DNA from 4 places in the Pseudoduganella sp. HUAS MS19 genome. Region 1 is predicted to be linked to each of the others. Evidence: predicted binding sites of a transcription regulator. Region 1 holds the regulator's gene; each other region holds the start of a gene.

The links. The regulator FNR, encoded in region 1, switches genes on or off when oxygen is low (the NO sensors DNR and NnrR bind a similar motif). The targets are predictions, from matches to a motif close to TTGATNNNNATCAA.
Region 2: the regulator FNR is predicted to act here: its motif matches at 1,378-1,391, upstream of ACWBU6_RS00340 (OmpW/AlkL family protein).
Region 3: the regulator FNR is predicted to act here: its motif matches at 1,485-1,498, upstream of ACWBU6_RS13245 (universal stress protein).
Region 4: the regulator FNR is predicted to act here: its motif matches at 1,231-1,244, upstream of ACWBU6_RS20170 (hemerythrin domain-containing protein).

What each region holds. Positions count from the first base shown of each region.
Region 1 covers NZ_CM132133.1:3,364,752-3,368,378, reverse strand. Annotated here, with positions in the region: gene ACWBU6_RS15405 (cyanophycin metabolism-associated DUF1854 family protein) at 1-327, shown strand, start outside; gene ACWBU6_RS15400 (bacteriohemerythrin) at 400-786, shown strand; gene ACWBU6_RS15395 (MerR family transcriptional regulator) at 832-1,284, shown strand; gene ACWBU6_RS15390 (carboxymuconolactone decarboxylase family protein) at 1,238-1,609, shown strand; gene fnr (fumarate/nitrate reduction transcriptional regulator Fnr) at 1,677-2,450, opposite strand; gene ACWBU6_RS15380 (response regulator) at 2,552-3,187, opposite strand; gene ACWBU6_RS15375 (ATP-binding response regulator) at 3,180-3,627, opposite strand, start outside.
Region 2 covers NZ_CM132133.1:74,574-78,200, forward strand. Annotated here, with positions in the region: gene ACWBU6_RS00330 (molybdopterin cofactor-binding domain-containing protein) at 1-804, opposite strand, end outside; gene ACWBU6_RS00335 ((2Fe-2S)-binding protein) at 801-1,295, opposite strand; gene ACWBU6_RS00340 (OmpW/AlkL family protein) at 1,463-2,065, shown strand; gene ACWBU6_RS00345 (DUF2244 domain-containing protein) at 2,062-2,532, opposite strand; gene ACWBU6_RS00350 (hybrid sensor histidine kinase/response regulator) at 2,584-3,627, opposite strand, start outside.
Region 3 covers NZ_CM132133.1:2,898,038-2,901,664, reverse strand. Annotated here, with positions in the region: gene ACWBU6_RS13255 (SCO family protein) at 1-441, opposite strand, end outside; gene ACWBU6_RS13250 (ABC transporter substrate-binding protein) at 438-1,454, opposite strand; gene ACWBU6_RS13245 (universal stress protein) at 1,557-2,000, shown strand; gene ACWBU6_RS13240 (CehA/McbA family metallohydrolase) at 2,214-3,627, shown strand, end outside.
Region 4 covers NZ_CM132133.1:4,454,055-4,457,681, reverse strand. Annotated here, with positions in the region: gene ACWBU6_RS20175 (bifunctional acetate--CoA ligase family protein/GNAT family N-acetyltransferase) at 1-1,205, shown strand, start outside; gene ACWBU6_RS20170 (hemerythrin domain-containing protein) at 1,311-1,982, shown strand; gene ACWBU6_RS20165 (DUF349 domain-containing protein) at 2,064-3,627, shown strand, end outside.

The DNA.
Region 1 (3,627 bases):
ACCGACGGCAAGGAAGTGGCCTGGCTGGACCGCATTTCCGACCTGTCGCCGCAGATGGCCGACATCGTGCGCGAAGAACTGGCAGGGCGCGAGTTCATGCCGGTGATTCAGCGCATCGTGGAGGTGGGCAGCTATGCCTGCCCTTCCACCTGGACCGTCGACACCGACCGCGGCGCAACCAGCTTCGTGCTGCGCGGCGAGGAAGACATCAGGCGCATCGGCAGCGTGTCGCTGCTGGTGTCCGACAGCCACGGCATCCACTTCCTGATCCGCGACCAGTTTGCGCTGGATAAGCACAGCAAGAAGATCCTGGACCGCTTCCTGTAAAAATTGACATGGATCATGTGCCGTCCTGTTTCCGGGCGGCACAATTGCGGTTCGACACTATTGGAGCACCGCATGGATTCCATTGTCTTCGGCCCCGACCTCGCGCTCGGCATCCCTGTTCTCGACCAGTCGCACCGCATCGTTTTCGACATGCTGGAGGCGATGGCTGCCCTGCCGCGCCCCGCCTTCGACACGGCCTGCCGCGACCTGGCCGCCGAAATCCTCGAGCACCTGCGCGAGGAAAACCGGCTGATGGAGCGTATCGCCTATCCCGCCGCCCAGGCACACCGCGCCGCCCACGGCAACTTGCTCGAGAAGGTTGCGCGCGTCCTGCGCCTGCTGAAGGACAACGAGGAAGCCACCGCACGCGGCATCATCCGCACCTTGCCGGACTGGCTTGCGGCCCACATCAACACCATGGATCTCGCGCTGGCAGTTGCGGCATCGAAGCTGGCGTAATAAAGTGCTTGACTTCGAGTGCACTCAAACTTTTACGATCCCCCCATGGAATCGCACCTGAGCATAGACGAAGTATCCAAGCGCACCGGCCTCACGGCACATACCCTCCGCTACTACGAGCGAATCGGGCTGATAGCCCCGGTCAATCGGGCGGCGGGTGGCCAGCGGCGCTACCTGGCATCGGACCTTGCCTGGATCGAATTCCTGCTGCGCTTGCGAACGACCCATATGCCAATCGGCAAAATGCAATCGTTCGCCAAGCTTCGCGGCGCCGGGGACTCGACGGTGCCGGCACGGCGCCGGCTGCTGGAGGAGCACATGCAGGACGTTCTTGCCGAAATCGAGGCGATGCGGCAATCCGCTGCATCGCTGCAGGCCAAGATCGCGTATTACCGCTCGCTGGAGCAGTCCCTGGCGTCGAATCCAACCACCACCGATGGAGGAAACGCTGATGAACATGGAAAACCGCTACGAACGCGGGCTCGCAAAACTGCGTGAAGTCGACGGCCAGGCCGGCGAGCGTGTCGTGCAGAGCCTGGAAGATATCGCCCCGGACTTTGCCCGCTACCTGATCGAATTCCCCTTTGGGGACATCTATTCGCGCCCCGGCCTGGATCTGAGATCGCGCGAGATCGCCGTGGTGGCGGCCCTGACCGCCATGGGCAACGCCACACCTCAGCTCAAAGTGCACATCCACGCCGCCCTCAACGTCGGCGTAAGCCGGGACGAGATTGTGGAGACCATCATGCAAATGGCAGTCTATGCCGGCTTCCCCGCCGCCCTTAACGGGCTGCTGGCCGCCAAAGAAGTCTTCGCGCAATAAACAAGAAAAAAGGGGCAGCGAGAGCTGCCCCATACACCCCCTACAGGTGAGAAAAACGGTGCGTGGCTTAAGCCACCGCGAGCTCCTGCGCCATGCCGCCTGAAGACATGGCCTCGAGTTTGGAGCGGTCGGTGATGCGCAAGTCGCGGTTTTGCAGGACGATCGAGCCGTCCTGGCGCAGCCGGGCCAACTGGCGGCTCACGCTTTCCACGGTCAGGCCGAGGTAGCCGCCGATGTCTTCACGCGACATGCGCAGCTGGAAGCTGGTCGACGAGTAGCCGCGCTGGGCGTAGCGGCCGGCCAGGTTCAGCAGGAACATTGCCAGGCGCTGCTCGGCGCGCATATGGCTCAGGAACAGCATCACCGACTGCTCGCGCTGGATCTCGCGGCTCATGGTGCGGTGGAACTGCTGCAGCAGGCCGGGGATCTGCATCACCAGCTCTTGCAGCCGGTTGAAAGGGATCTCACAGACTTCGCTGTCTTCCAGTGCCACGGCATTGCAGGAGTGCTGGCCATTGCCGATGGCTTCCATCCCCAGCAGGTCGCCGGCCATGTGGAAGCCGCCGATCGTCTGTTCGCCGCGCTGGTTTACCTGCACGGTCTTGAAGTGGCCGAAGCGCACGGCATACAGGCTGTGGAAGCTGTCGCCGGTCTTGTACAGCGGCTCGTCGCGGTTCACGCGGCGGCGGCGCGAGATGATCTGGTCAAGGCGGGCCACATCGTCATCGGCCAGGCCCTGAGGCAAGCAAAGGCGGTTGAAACTGCACAGCGAGCATTTTGCTGCGACAGGTGCGCAGGATTTGGCGGCGTTTGCAGGGGTGATTGGGATGACCGGGCTCATTTAGCTGCTCCTTGTTTTCGATGGAAGCAGTATCGCGCCCGGCATCATTTCCCGGTATCAAGCATCCTGTGTAGTTGCTGTAGTGGTTCCCCTACAGCGATTCAGATCAGGCCATGCTCGAGGGCGTAGCGGGTCAGCTCGGCATTGCTGGACATGCCCATCTTCTCGAGGATGCGGCTGCGATAGGTTGTCACGGTGTTAGGACTGAGGTGCAGTTTTTCCCCTATCCGCACCAACGACTCGCCCTGGGCGATCAGTTTGAATACTTCCAGCTCGCGGTTGGACAGCTCTTCGTGGTCGCCGCTGGGGCCGCCACCAACCAGTGTTGCCAACTTTTCAAGCAAGGCCGGGCTGACATGCTTGCCGCCCGAGGCGGCCTTGCGCACCGCCTCGATCAGTGTCGAAGTCGGTGCATCCTTGGTCAGGTAGCCCGAGGCCCCGGATTTCAGCGCCCGCACCGCATAAATCTCTTCCGAATAGGTGCTCAGCACCAGCACCGCCATGCGCGGGCATTCGCTGCGCAGGGTCTTGAGCAGGTCCAGCCCGTTCTTGCCCGGCATCTTGATGTCGACCAGCGCCACGTCGAAACTGCGTTCCCCCACGCGTTGCATGGCTTCCACCGCAGTCCCCGCCTCGCCCTCCACGCTGATGTCGGCCGCAGTGCCCAGCATCAGGCGCACGCCGTTGCGCGCAATCGCATGGTCGTCGACCAGCAAAACGGTGATCTTGTCACCCATTCTTGTCCTCCAAAGGCAGGCGCAGCTGCAAGGTGGTGCCCTGCCCGGCCTTGCCGCTGATAGTCAATTCGCCGGCGAAGCGGCGCGTTCGTTCATGCATGCCGAACAGGCCCCAGGATTCGCGGTCCGACAGCCCGGCGCTTTCGATGCCCTTGCCGTTGTCTTCCACGCGCAGCACCACGTTCGCGCCGTCGGTGTCCACGATCACGCGCGCCTCGCTGGCTTCGGCATGGCGCACCACATTGGTCAGCGCTTCCTGCGCGACCCGGAACAACATCGTGCTGCGCTCGGCATCCAGCTCCAGCGCCTGCGCTTCGGGCGCGATACTGCAGGTGCATTGCAGGCCGCTGCGCTGGGCCACCTGCTCCGCGTACCATTCGAGTGCCGGCCAGATGCCCAACTGATCCAGGACGCTAGGCCGCAAGTCGGTGATCACGCGG
Region 2 (3,627 bases), 3.1 Mb from region 1:
GGCCACTGCGCTGTCGCCTACCTGCAGCACTTTCTTCACGCCGGGCTTGCCGGCGACGGCGGCGGCGTCGAAGCTCTTTACCTTGCCGCCGAAGACCGGGCAGTCCTTGATGGCTGCGTTGAGCATGCCGGGCAGCGTAAGGTCCATGCCATAGACCTGCTTGCCGGTGGTCTTGTCGACCGTGTCCAGGCGCGCCATGCGCTTGCCGGCCAGCTTCCAGTCTTTCGGGTCTTTCAGCTTGATGTCGGCGGCTGCGGGCGCCTGCAGCCTGCCGGCAGCGTCGGCGACCTTGCCGTAGGTGAGTGTGCGTCCGCTTGGGGTATGGGTGATCACGCTCCTGGCGGCCACGCATTCGGCGGCGGGCACGCCCCATTGCGCGGCTGCGGCCTGCACCAGCATCATGCGGGCTGCGGCGCCGCCCTTGCGCACGTATTCGTGCGATTCGCGCACGCCGCGGCTGCCACCTGTGGAGAAGCTGCCCCACACGCGGTTGCGCGCAAGCTGGCGGCCGGGCGACGGGTACTCGGTGCTAACCCTGCTCCAGTCGCCGTCCAGTTCTTCCACCACCAGTTGCGCCAGGCCGGTCAGCGTGCCCTGGCCCATTTCGGAACGGGCGATGCGGACCACGATCGTGTCGTCCGGCTTGACGACGACCCAGGCGTTGATTTCGGGCGCATCCGGGGCTGCTGCGGCTGCAGGAGCGGCCTGCTGCGCCTCCGCGAACGGGATGTGAAAGCCGAACATCAGGCCTGCGGTGGCGCCCAGCGAGCGGCCAATGAAGCTGCGGCGGGTGATGGCGCTCATGCATTGCCCCCTTCCACGATGTCCAGGCCTGCGGTCTTCACGTCGCCACCCCTGGCAATCACGTGGATCGCCTTGCGCACGCGGTTATAGGTGCCGCAGCGGCAGATATTGGTCATGGCGGCGTCGATATCGGCGTCGGTCGGGTTCTTCTTCTGTTTCAGCAGCGCGGCAGCGGCCATGATCATGCCGGACTGGCAGAAGCCGCATTGCGGCACGTCCAGCGCGGCCCAGGCTTTTTGCACGGGGTGCTTGCCGTCCGGGCTCAAGCCCTCGATGGTGACGATCTTCTGGGCGGCCGTCACGGTGGAGAGCGGGCGCACGCAGCTGCGCGTCGGTTCGCCGTCAATGTGCACGGTGCAGGCGCCGCATTGCGCCACGCCGCAGCCATACTTGGTGCCGGTCAGTCCCAGCTGTTCGCGGATCACCCACAGCAGCGGGGTATCTTCTTCGGCCTCGAACTCGCGTACCTGGCCATTGACGTGCAATTTCATTCCTGCCTCCTGGGATTAGGTGGGATGTGAATTCGCGAAATATTACTCCCGTTTTAGCTATCTCGTGTTCGTTCGGACAATTTTGACTTAGGTCAAAGATTTTGCTGCGTCGCATCAATAGACTTTCACTTAGTAAATCTCAATGACCGAACGAAAGAGGTAGTGAAATGAAGAAAGCGATTCTGGCAGTTATCCTGGGTGGCGTGGCGCTTGGTGCAATGGCACAGGAAACGCCCTGGCAGGTGCGCGCGCGGGCAGTGCACATCAACACCGCGGACAAGTCCGACCCGATTGCCGGCGTGGCCGCCGCCGACAGCATCGGCGTCAGCAACAAGACCATTCCAGAGGTGGACATCTCCTATTTCTTCACCCCCAACATCGCCGCCGAGCTGGTGCTGACCTATCCGCAAAAGCATGACGTCATCCTGGACGGCGAGAAGATCGGTACCTTCAAGCACCTGCCGCCGACCCTGCTGGCGCAGTACCACTTCACCCCATCCGCGCAATTCAGCCCTTACGTGGGCGTGGGCGTGAACTGGACCACCTTCTCCAAGAACAAGATCCTGGACGGCGCTGCCAGCCTGGAGCATGACAGCTTCGGCCTGGCCCTGCAGGCTGGCGTGGACTACAAGCTGGACAAGAACTGGTCGCTCAACCTGGACATCAAGAAGGTGCAGATCCGCAGCGACGTGATGATTGCCGGCGTGAAAGTCAGCAAGGTGAAGGTCGATCCGGTGCTGCTGGGCGTGGGCGTAGGCTACCGCTTCTAATCGCTGAACAAGCCGCCCTGCACTTCCGCGCGCAGCTCCCGCGCCAGCGCGCGGCGGTGCGGGTCGGTGGCGAAGTAGCCGATGTCGACGGCCACGCCTTTCGACTCAAGGTGGATCAGGTCGCCGTAGTGCGATGGCATCTGCAGGCGCAGGAAATAGAGTTCGAGTTGCGTCACACTCGTTTTGCCGGCGGAGACCTGCTCCACCAGCAGCTTGCCGTTGGCGAGCACGATGTGTTCATAGTCCGTGGCATGGCGGGCGAAGTAGAGGAAGGCGGCGGCCACGGCCGTCATCTCCAGCACGGTGAACAGCAGCACCTGCCACAGGCCGGCCATGACAAAGCCCGTTGCGACCGCAAACGAGAGCAGGCACATCAAGGCATAAGCCATGCCCATCTGCTGGGGCGACAATGAGCAATTGCGCCGCAGAAGCCATTCCCTGCGTTCCCTGAGCAAGTCCCGGTTCATGGGACATTTTATGCACAACTTGCGGGCAAAGGCAAAATGTCCACCTTGGGGTCAGGAACAGATGTGGACATTTTCGATACAAATGTCCACATTCGTTCCTGACCCCAAGGTGGACATTTCGTCGGCGCGGGGCAAGGTGAAGATGAAGGTGGCGCCTTCATTGGGCTTGCTGCGGGCAGTCAGGCTGCCACCATGCGCCTCTGCCAGCTGGCGCGAGATGTAGAGGCCCAGGCCAAGGCCGGCGGGAACGTTGTCCATCTTGCCGCGTTCGAAGGGCTCGAAGATCTTCGGCAGCACTTCTTCGGGAATGCCGACGCCCTGGTCGATCACTTCGATGCGCGCATTCTGGCTGTCGGCGTGCAGGCGTACGTCGACCGGCTTGCCGCCGCCATAGCGCAGCGCATTGTTGATCAGGTTGACGATCACCTGCTCCACGCGGAATTCGTCCCAGCACCCTGCCACGGGCTGCAAGATCGACAGGCGCAGTTCGCTGCGCATGTCGGCGGCGTGGTGCGACAGGTCGCCGACGATGCGCTGCAGGAGCGCTTCCAGGTCGACGCGCGCGGGGCGGATCGAGAGCTTGCCGGCGCGGATGCGCGATACATCGAGCATGTCGTCGATCAGGCGCACCATGGCGTGGATCTGGCGCATGTCGCGCGCCACCATGCGTTCCAGCTGCTCCGGCGCGAAGTGGGCCATGTTGCCGCGCTCGAGCTGCAGCTTGCGCATCTGCGCTTCCAGGTAAAGGGTGTTGAGCGGCGTGCGCAATTCGTGCGCCACCATCGACATGAACTGGTCGCGCATTTCCAGCGCGCGTTCCAGCTCCTGCTGCACTGCGTTCAGCTCGCGTACCGTGGCTTCGCGCTGCTCCACGATCTGCCGCACTTCCTGCTTCTGGCGGAACAGGTCAACGAAGACGTTGACCTTGCTCTTTACCGCGTCCGAATCGAGCGGTTTGTAGAGGAAATCCACCGCGCCCGCCTCATAGCCCTTAAAGGCGTAGTTCAGCTCCTTGCCGGCGGCGCTGACGAAGACGATCGGGATGTGGCGGGTCTTGCCGGTGCCGCGCATCAGCTCCGCCAGTTCGAAGCCGTC
Region 3 (3,627 bases), 470 kb from region 1:
GCCCTCGACCATCTTCTTGGTGGCGGAGATGCCGTAGGCCTTGCGAATGGCCGCCATCTGCTCCTCGCTGCCCGTCAGGCCAATGAAACCTGGATCGAATTGCTCGAGGTAGGCTTTCAGCCTGGGCGCCGTATCGCGCTGCGGATCGACGGTGACAAATACCACCTGCAGCCTGTCACCCAATGGCCCCAGCTTATCGCGCGCCTGTTTCAGCAGCGCCAGCGAAACCGGGCACACGTCGGCGCAACTCGTATAGCCAAACTCCAGCACCACTACCTTGCCGCGGTGCTTGTCGAGCACGAACTGCTTGCCGTCGGCTGCCTTCTGCGCGATCTGGGGGGCCATGCGGGGCGGGTCAAAAATGCCGGATTTCAGTTTGTCGGCCGCGTGCGCGACACCTGCCACGGCCAATGACAGCGCTATCAGAACTGGACGGATCATAGGGTAATGCTCACCGGCTTGATGGACTTGACGAAGCTCTCGTCCACATAGGTTTCGAAGGCCACCGGGCGCTTGAGGGTCCCCGCCTCGATGGAAAGCTTCATCAGCTCATCGAACTCGGCGCGGATCATGCGCAGGTCGCCGTAGGTCACGCGGTCGGCCGGATTGTCCATCACGAACTGGATGACTTTCGGATCCTGGTTGAAGAACTTGCGGCTGGAGGCGATCCTGGCCGCCTTGGCGCGGTTGGCAGGCGTGGCATCGAGCCAGTTGCCGGCTGCCTGCACATGGTTCACCAGGTCTTGCACCAGCGGTCGATCGGACTTGATCAGCTCTTCGCGCACCGTCAGCACGCAGCAAATATAATTGCGCCACTCGTCGCGCGTCATCGACAGCGGGCGGGCATAGCCTGCCTTCTGCGCGGCCGCGCCAAAAGGCTCGCCGGTGCAATAGGCATCCACGGCATTGGCATATAAAGCGGCCGGCATGTCAGGCGGCGCCATTTCAATGATTTGCACATCCTTCGGCGACATGTTCTCGCGCGCCAGCATCTTGCGCAGGAACAGAAAGTCCACAGCAAAACGGCTTGGGATCGCGATACGCCTGCCGCGCAGGTCGGCAAAACGCTTGTACGCCGAATCGGTGCGCACCATGATCACGGCGCCGGAGCGGTGGCCAAGCGAAACCACCTTCAGCGGGATCTTCTTGTCGGCCAGGTCCATCACCAGTGGCGCCAGCATGTAGGCGGCCTGGATGCGGCCCGTCATCAGCGATTCCTTGATCTCCGGCCAGCCGCTGTACTTACTGAACTCGAAAGCACCGCCGCGCGCACTGCAGGCGATCGGCAAGGTCAGGTTGCAGGTGACCGGCAGGCCGCCCACCACCAACGGGTCCGCCGCCCGCGCCATGGAGGGCAGCAAGGCGCCGCCCAGGCCGACGGCCGGCAGTGCCAGTGCTCCGCCCAGCAGCTTGCGCCGGCGCAGGAGGTGTTCATGTTCAATTAAGGTTGACATTCAAACATTCTAGCACTGGCTGGTCGAAACTTGACCCAGGTCATGGCTGCAAGGGATGCCGATGCGCAGACTTGAAGCATCAATCCACCCCTGGAGCAAGCCATGTTCAAGCACATCCTCTTCCCCACCGACGGCTCGCCCGCATCCGGTGCGGCCCTGCATTCGGCCATCAAATTTGCGCAGGAAGCGGGGGCGCGGGTCACGGCGCTGCACGTGATGCCCGAGTTCCACATCTTTACCTATCACCCGGACATGCTGGAGGACACGCGCGGCGTCTACCTGAAGGACAGCGAAGTGCATTCGGCTGCCGTACTCGATGAAGTGGCCAGGGTCGCCAGCGAATACAACGTGCCTTGCGACGTCGTGCAGCGCCGCTCCGACCAGCCCTACGAAACCATCGTCGCCACCGCCATCGATTACGGCTGCGACATGATCGCCATGGCGACACATGGCTACAAAGGCGTGAAAGGCATGCTCCTGGGGAGCGAGACGCATCGCGTGCTGCTCAATACACCGGTGCCGGTCCTTGTGTTCCGGCCCATGTAAACCTGAGGCAAATACGCCACATGTTGCCAAGAGATTTATGACGCCCCCGTCACATAACTCTTTCAAATCCGGACAAATCATGCAATCCGTTCAAATTGAGACAATTCAAACCGGTATATAAGGTCTGCGTCTTAATCGCCAAGCTTTTCCATATTTGTCGCCGTTCCCGTGCTGCCGCATATTCTCGCGCATTATCACAGCACGGGGAAAACCATGACTTTCGCATTTCGCAAACTGGCGATGGCCGCAGCACTGGCTGCCATCGGCACCGCCCAGGCATCTATCGCCGACCACCACGAGTTCGAAGCCACACTGCACGCACCTTACCGTGCGGTCGCCGGGACCAATGAAGCGCGCAGCTTCAAGCTCGAATTCAGCTACCCCCACGCCGATGGCGCCCAGTCCGTGAGCTGGGTGCTGGAAGTCGTTGCGCCGAACGGCAGCGTGGTGGAGCGCTGGACCGGCGTCGAACGCCTGCACGACAAGCCGGTCGCCGTCAACGTCGAATGGGCCGGCCGCAACCGCCGCAACGCCCTGCCGAACGGCATTTACAAGGCACGCCTGCGCGCCATTTCCGAGGATGCAAAACGCGGCCTCTCCGCCGGCGCCGACGCAGTGCTGCGCCGCCTGGCCGCCCACGACGGCGACATCCACGACCAGCAATGGGATATCGCCGTCGGCCAGCAGCAGCAAGCCAGGAGCGCCGCGCCATCGCTGATGGCCGCCGCTCCCGCCCCCTCTTCCCTGCCCTACACCGTCTATTTCGGCAACCTGCACAGCCAGACCAACCACAGCGACGGCGGTGGCGCCCTGGGCAGCTGCGGCGGTTCGCAGGCCCCGCAGTCCGGCGCCCACGGCCCGGCCGATGCATTCAGCTATGCCAAGGGCCGCGGCCTGGACTTCCTGCTGGCCTCCGAGCATAACCACATGTACGACGGCTCGGATTCGACCAACACTTCTGCCAGCCCGGCCACCGCCAAGGCCCTGTACCAGTCCGGCCTGACCGAAGCGGCCAACTTCAACAGCGCCAACCCGGACTTCCTGGCAATCTACGGCATGGAATGGGGTGTGATCAGCAATGGCGGCCACATGAATATCCTCAATTCGAATGAGCTGCTGGGCTGGGAAAGCAACGGCTCCGGCCAGTTGCTGGCCGATACGCTGACCGCCAAGAACGATTACGCCGGCCTGTACACCCTGATGCGCCAGCGCGGCTGGCTGGGCCAGTTCAACCACCCTTCCTCCAGCGGCCAGTTCCTGGTCAATGGCGTACCGCTCGGCTACACGGCCGACGGCGACGAAGCGATGGCGCTGTGCGAAGTGATGAACACTTCGGCCTTCTCCACCAACACCACCGAGACCGAAACCGGCCGCAGCAACTACGAAGGCGCCTGCAAGAAGGCGCTGGAAGCCGGCTACCACGTCGCCTTCACCACCAACCAGGACAACCATTGCGCCAACTGGGGCGCCTCCTACACCAACCGCACCGGCGTGCTGATCCCGAATGGCACCGCGCTCACCACGGCCAGCTTCATGGACGCCATCCGCGCCCGCCGCGTCTTCGCGACCATGGACAAGACGTCGCAACTGGTGCTGACCGCCAACGGCCATATCATGGGCGAGCGCT
Region 4 (3,627 bases), 1.1 Mb from region 1:
TGCTGTCCTGCTGGCTGGGCGGGGCGTCGGTGGCGGCCGCGCGCCAGATTTTTGCCGATGCGGGCCTGCCCACCTACGACACGCCGGAAAAAGCCGTGCGTGCTTACAGCCAGGTGGTGCAGTACGCCCGCAACCAGGCCTTGCTGATCGAGGTGCCCGGCCAGGTGCCCGCGCATTCGGTGCCGGAACGCCAGGCCGCGCGCAACGTGGTGGAGGCGGCGCAAGCCGCCGGCCAGGCCGAACTGGCGCACGCCGCGCTGTCCGCCGTGCTGGCAGCCTACGGCCTGCCGCTGGCAGGCCCGACGGCGGGGGGCGACGTGCAGCAGCTGCGTATTGCCATGCACGTCGACCCGGTGTTCGGGCCGGCCATCAGCGTTGGCCTGGGCGGCAGCGCCGGCCGGGTGGTCGACGACCGCGCGGTCGGCCTGCCGCCCCTGAACACCGTGCTGGCGCGCGACATGCTGAGGCGCACCGGGGTCGGCCGCGCCCTGGTCGACGAGCGCGAAATCCTGTGTGGCGCGCTGGTGCACGTGGCCGAACTGGTGGCCGATATCGGCGAAATTGCCGCACTGGAAATCGATCCGGTCACAGTCGTGGGCGGCGTGCTGCAAGTGCACGGCGCACGCGCCGCCCTGGGCCCGCGCCGCGCCGAAAGCAGCATGGCGATCCGTCCCTATCCCCAGGAGCTGGAGCAGGAAGTCCAGTGGCAGGGCGGGTCCGTGCTGCTGCGTCCGATCCGCCCGGAAGATGCGCCAGCCCATGTGCGCTTTTTCAGCCGGCTCGATCCCGACGACGTGCGGCTGCGTTTTTTCTCGGCAATGAAGGAATTGCCGCCGACCCAGCTCGCACGCCTGACCCAGATCGACTACGATCGCGCCATGGCCTTCATTGCCACCCGCAGCGGTGCGGATGGCCAGCCGGAAACGCTGGGCGTGGTCAGGGCAGTGGCCGACCCGGATAACCAGAAAGCGGAGTTCGCCATCATCGTGCGTTCCGATCTGAAAGGCAAAGGACTGGGAAATATTCTGTTCCAGAAATTGCTTGACTATTTCCGCAGCCGCGGCACGCGTGAAATCACAGGCGAAGCCCTGTCGGAGAATATCGGAATGCAACAACTGATGCGCAGATTTGGCGGAACAGTGACGGCGTCGCGAGAAGCTGGTATGGTTGATCTTCGCCTTGCGCTGGATGTGAAAACCTCCTAAATTGTGGAGGGCGCGTGACGCTACATTGATGTAGGTCAAAGCGAACCTGTTGGGCTAACTTACACTTGTACTTCCGTTTCCGCGTAGCGATATTTGGGAGCAAGAATGTTAACGGCCACATACACATTAGTTGCGCTATCCGTTGAACAGGCTAACGTGCGCCTTAGCCTGCTGTCGTTTCAAAAATACGTGCAATCGACGCTGTTGCGGCAACAGCGCTTGACCCTCTCCCAGCTTGAATATGCTTGCGAAACCCTGGAGCGCCTGTACCAGGCCTGCCATTGGCGCAAGATCGAGCTGTACCTGATTCCCGCGCTGCAAAATGCGACGGAACAAGCGAATCAGTTGCTGGACGAACTGAGCCGATTGAACCAGTCTGCCCTGGCCGTGATCCGGCGCCTGCAGTCTGAACTCGATACGGCAGTGGAATGCAGCGAACAGCAAGTGACGGAAATCTGCGAATCGATCGAAACTTTCTGCACGGTGCTGCTGCAGCGCCTGGAGAAGGAGGAAAAGGAACTGTTTACCATCGCCCGCGCCACCATCGGTGGCGAGGCCTGGTTCGATATTGCAAACAAGTTCCTGGCCCACGACGCTCAAGTGGTGGAAGCGCGCCGCGTGCCGGCCTCCGCCGACAAAGACAGGAAAGCCTTGGCGCAAGCGAAGCAGGTGCATGCCTCCCTGCGGGACGAACACGAGGCCGTGGTTCCTGTGCCGAAGCTGCGCTACCACCGGCGCACGCGTTCGGCCCATCGCGCCGCTGCGGATACGGCCTGAATGCGCCGTGCCTGCATTCGCCGCCCCTGCCGGGGCGGTGCTGCGCTATGATGGTGGTTTTGATCCATTCATAGCACAACTATGTTTGAGTTCCTTTTCAAGCAGCAGGCCAGCCAAGCCAGCGTTGCGGGGCAGCCCAGTTCGGGCGGCTCGCAGGCGCCGCTCGGCACTCCCGCGGAACGCCGCTCGGCACAAGCCGAGCTGGCCCGCAACCTTGCGGGCGACGAGACTGCTGCGGTTGAGCTCATCCTGAACAGTGAATTTGCCGACGTGCGGCTGGCGGCGGCCGAGCATGTCGTGTCCCAGGATGCGCTGGAGAAAGTGCAGCAGGCGGTGCGCAACTCGGACCGGCGCGTGGCCAAGCTGGTGCAGGGGCGCCTCGATGCGATCCGGCACGTGCAGGCCGAGCAGAAGCAGGCGCAGGCGTGCATTGCTTTGGCGCAGCGTTTGTTGGCTGATGAGAAGCTGACGCCCAACCTGGTCGCCGACCTGGACCGCCAATGGAAGGTGGTGGATGCCGCGCCTGCCGCAGCGGCTGAATTTACCCATGTGCGCGATGCGCTGGCCGAGCGCCTCGAAGCCCAGGTCTCGCTGCAGCGCGCCATGATCGATGCGCTGGCAGCCTTGCGCCAGCATCCCGACGCTGCCGAACTGGAACGCCTGGCCGGCGAGCACCAGGCGCATATGGCGGCGCCGGAGCGCGCTTCGCTGCCGCGCCACCTCCTAAACGATTTTGATGCCGCCCTGGCGGCCGAGCGCGCCTGGCAACAGCCGGCTCCCCCGGCCGCCGACGTTCCCGCGGCCGGGGCAAGCGCAAGGGAAATTGCGCCGCAACCAGGGGACGGTGCGCCCCCCCCAGCGCAAGGCGAGGGAGTCACGCGCGCCGACGGGCATGACGTGGCGGCTGTCCGCCCGCCGCGCCCGCCCAAGGAAAAGCACAAACCATCGCCTGCCGAGCAGGAAGCCAACCGCCACTTCATGGACCTGGTGGAAGCGATGGAGGCCGCGCTCGCGCAAGGCCAGCTGCATATTGCTGCTGAGCATGATAAGACGCTGAAGGAGAGCAAGACCGGCCGCCTGTCGCCGGCCCAGGCCGAGCGCCTGGCGCACGCGCGGGCCGACCTGAAGCGCCTGGGCGACTGGGCACGCTGGGGCGGCAATGTGTCGCGCGAAGAACTGGTGCATGCGGTGGAGAGTTTGCCGGCCGAGGGCCTCGGCATGAGCGAGCTGGCCAAGAAAGTCGGCAGCATGCGCGAACGCTGGAAGGCGCTGGACGGCGTTTCCGGCGCCGCGCCCAAATCGCTGTGGGAAAAATTCGACGCCGCCTGTACCGCCGCATACGCCCCGGCCGCCGCCCATTTCAAACACTTGGCCGACGAGCGCCACGCCAATGCGGCAAAAGCGCAACAACTGGTCGACGAAGCGAACGCCCTGATCGCCAGGGACGCCGCCCAACTGGAAGCGGCCGGCGGCGCCCAGGCCGATCGCGAGGAATCGGCTTCGGGCAACCTGCCGCATACCCATGACTGGCGCACGCTGGCATCTTCGACGCAACGCCTGCGCCAGGCCTGGAGCCGCCTGGGCACCATTGACCGCAAGGACAAGAAGCGCCTGGACGCCGCGTTCAGCAAGGCGATGGACACCC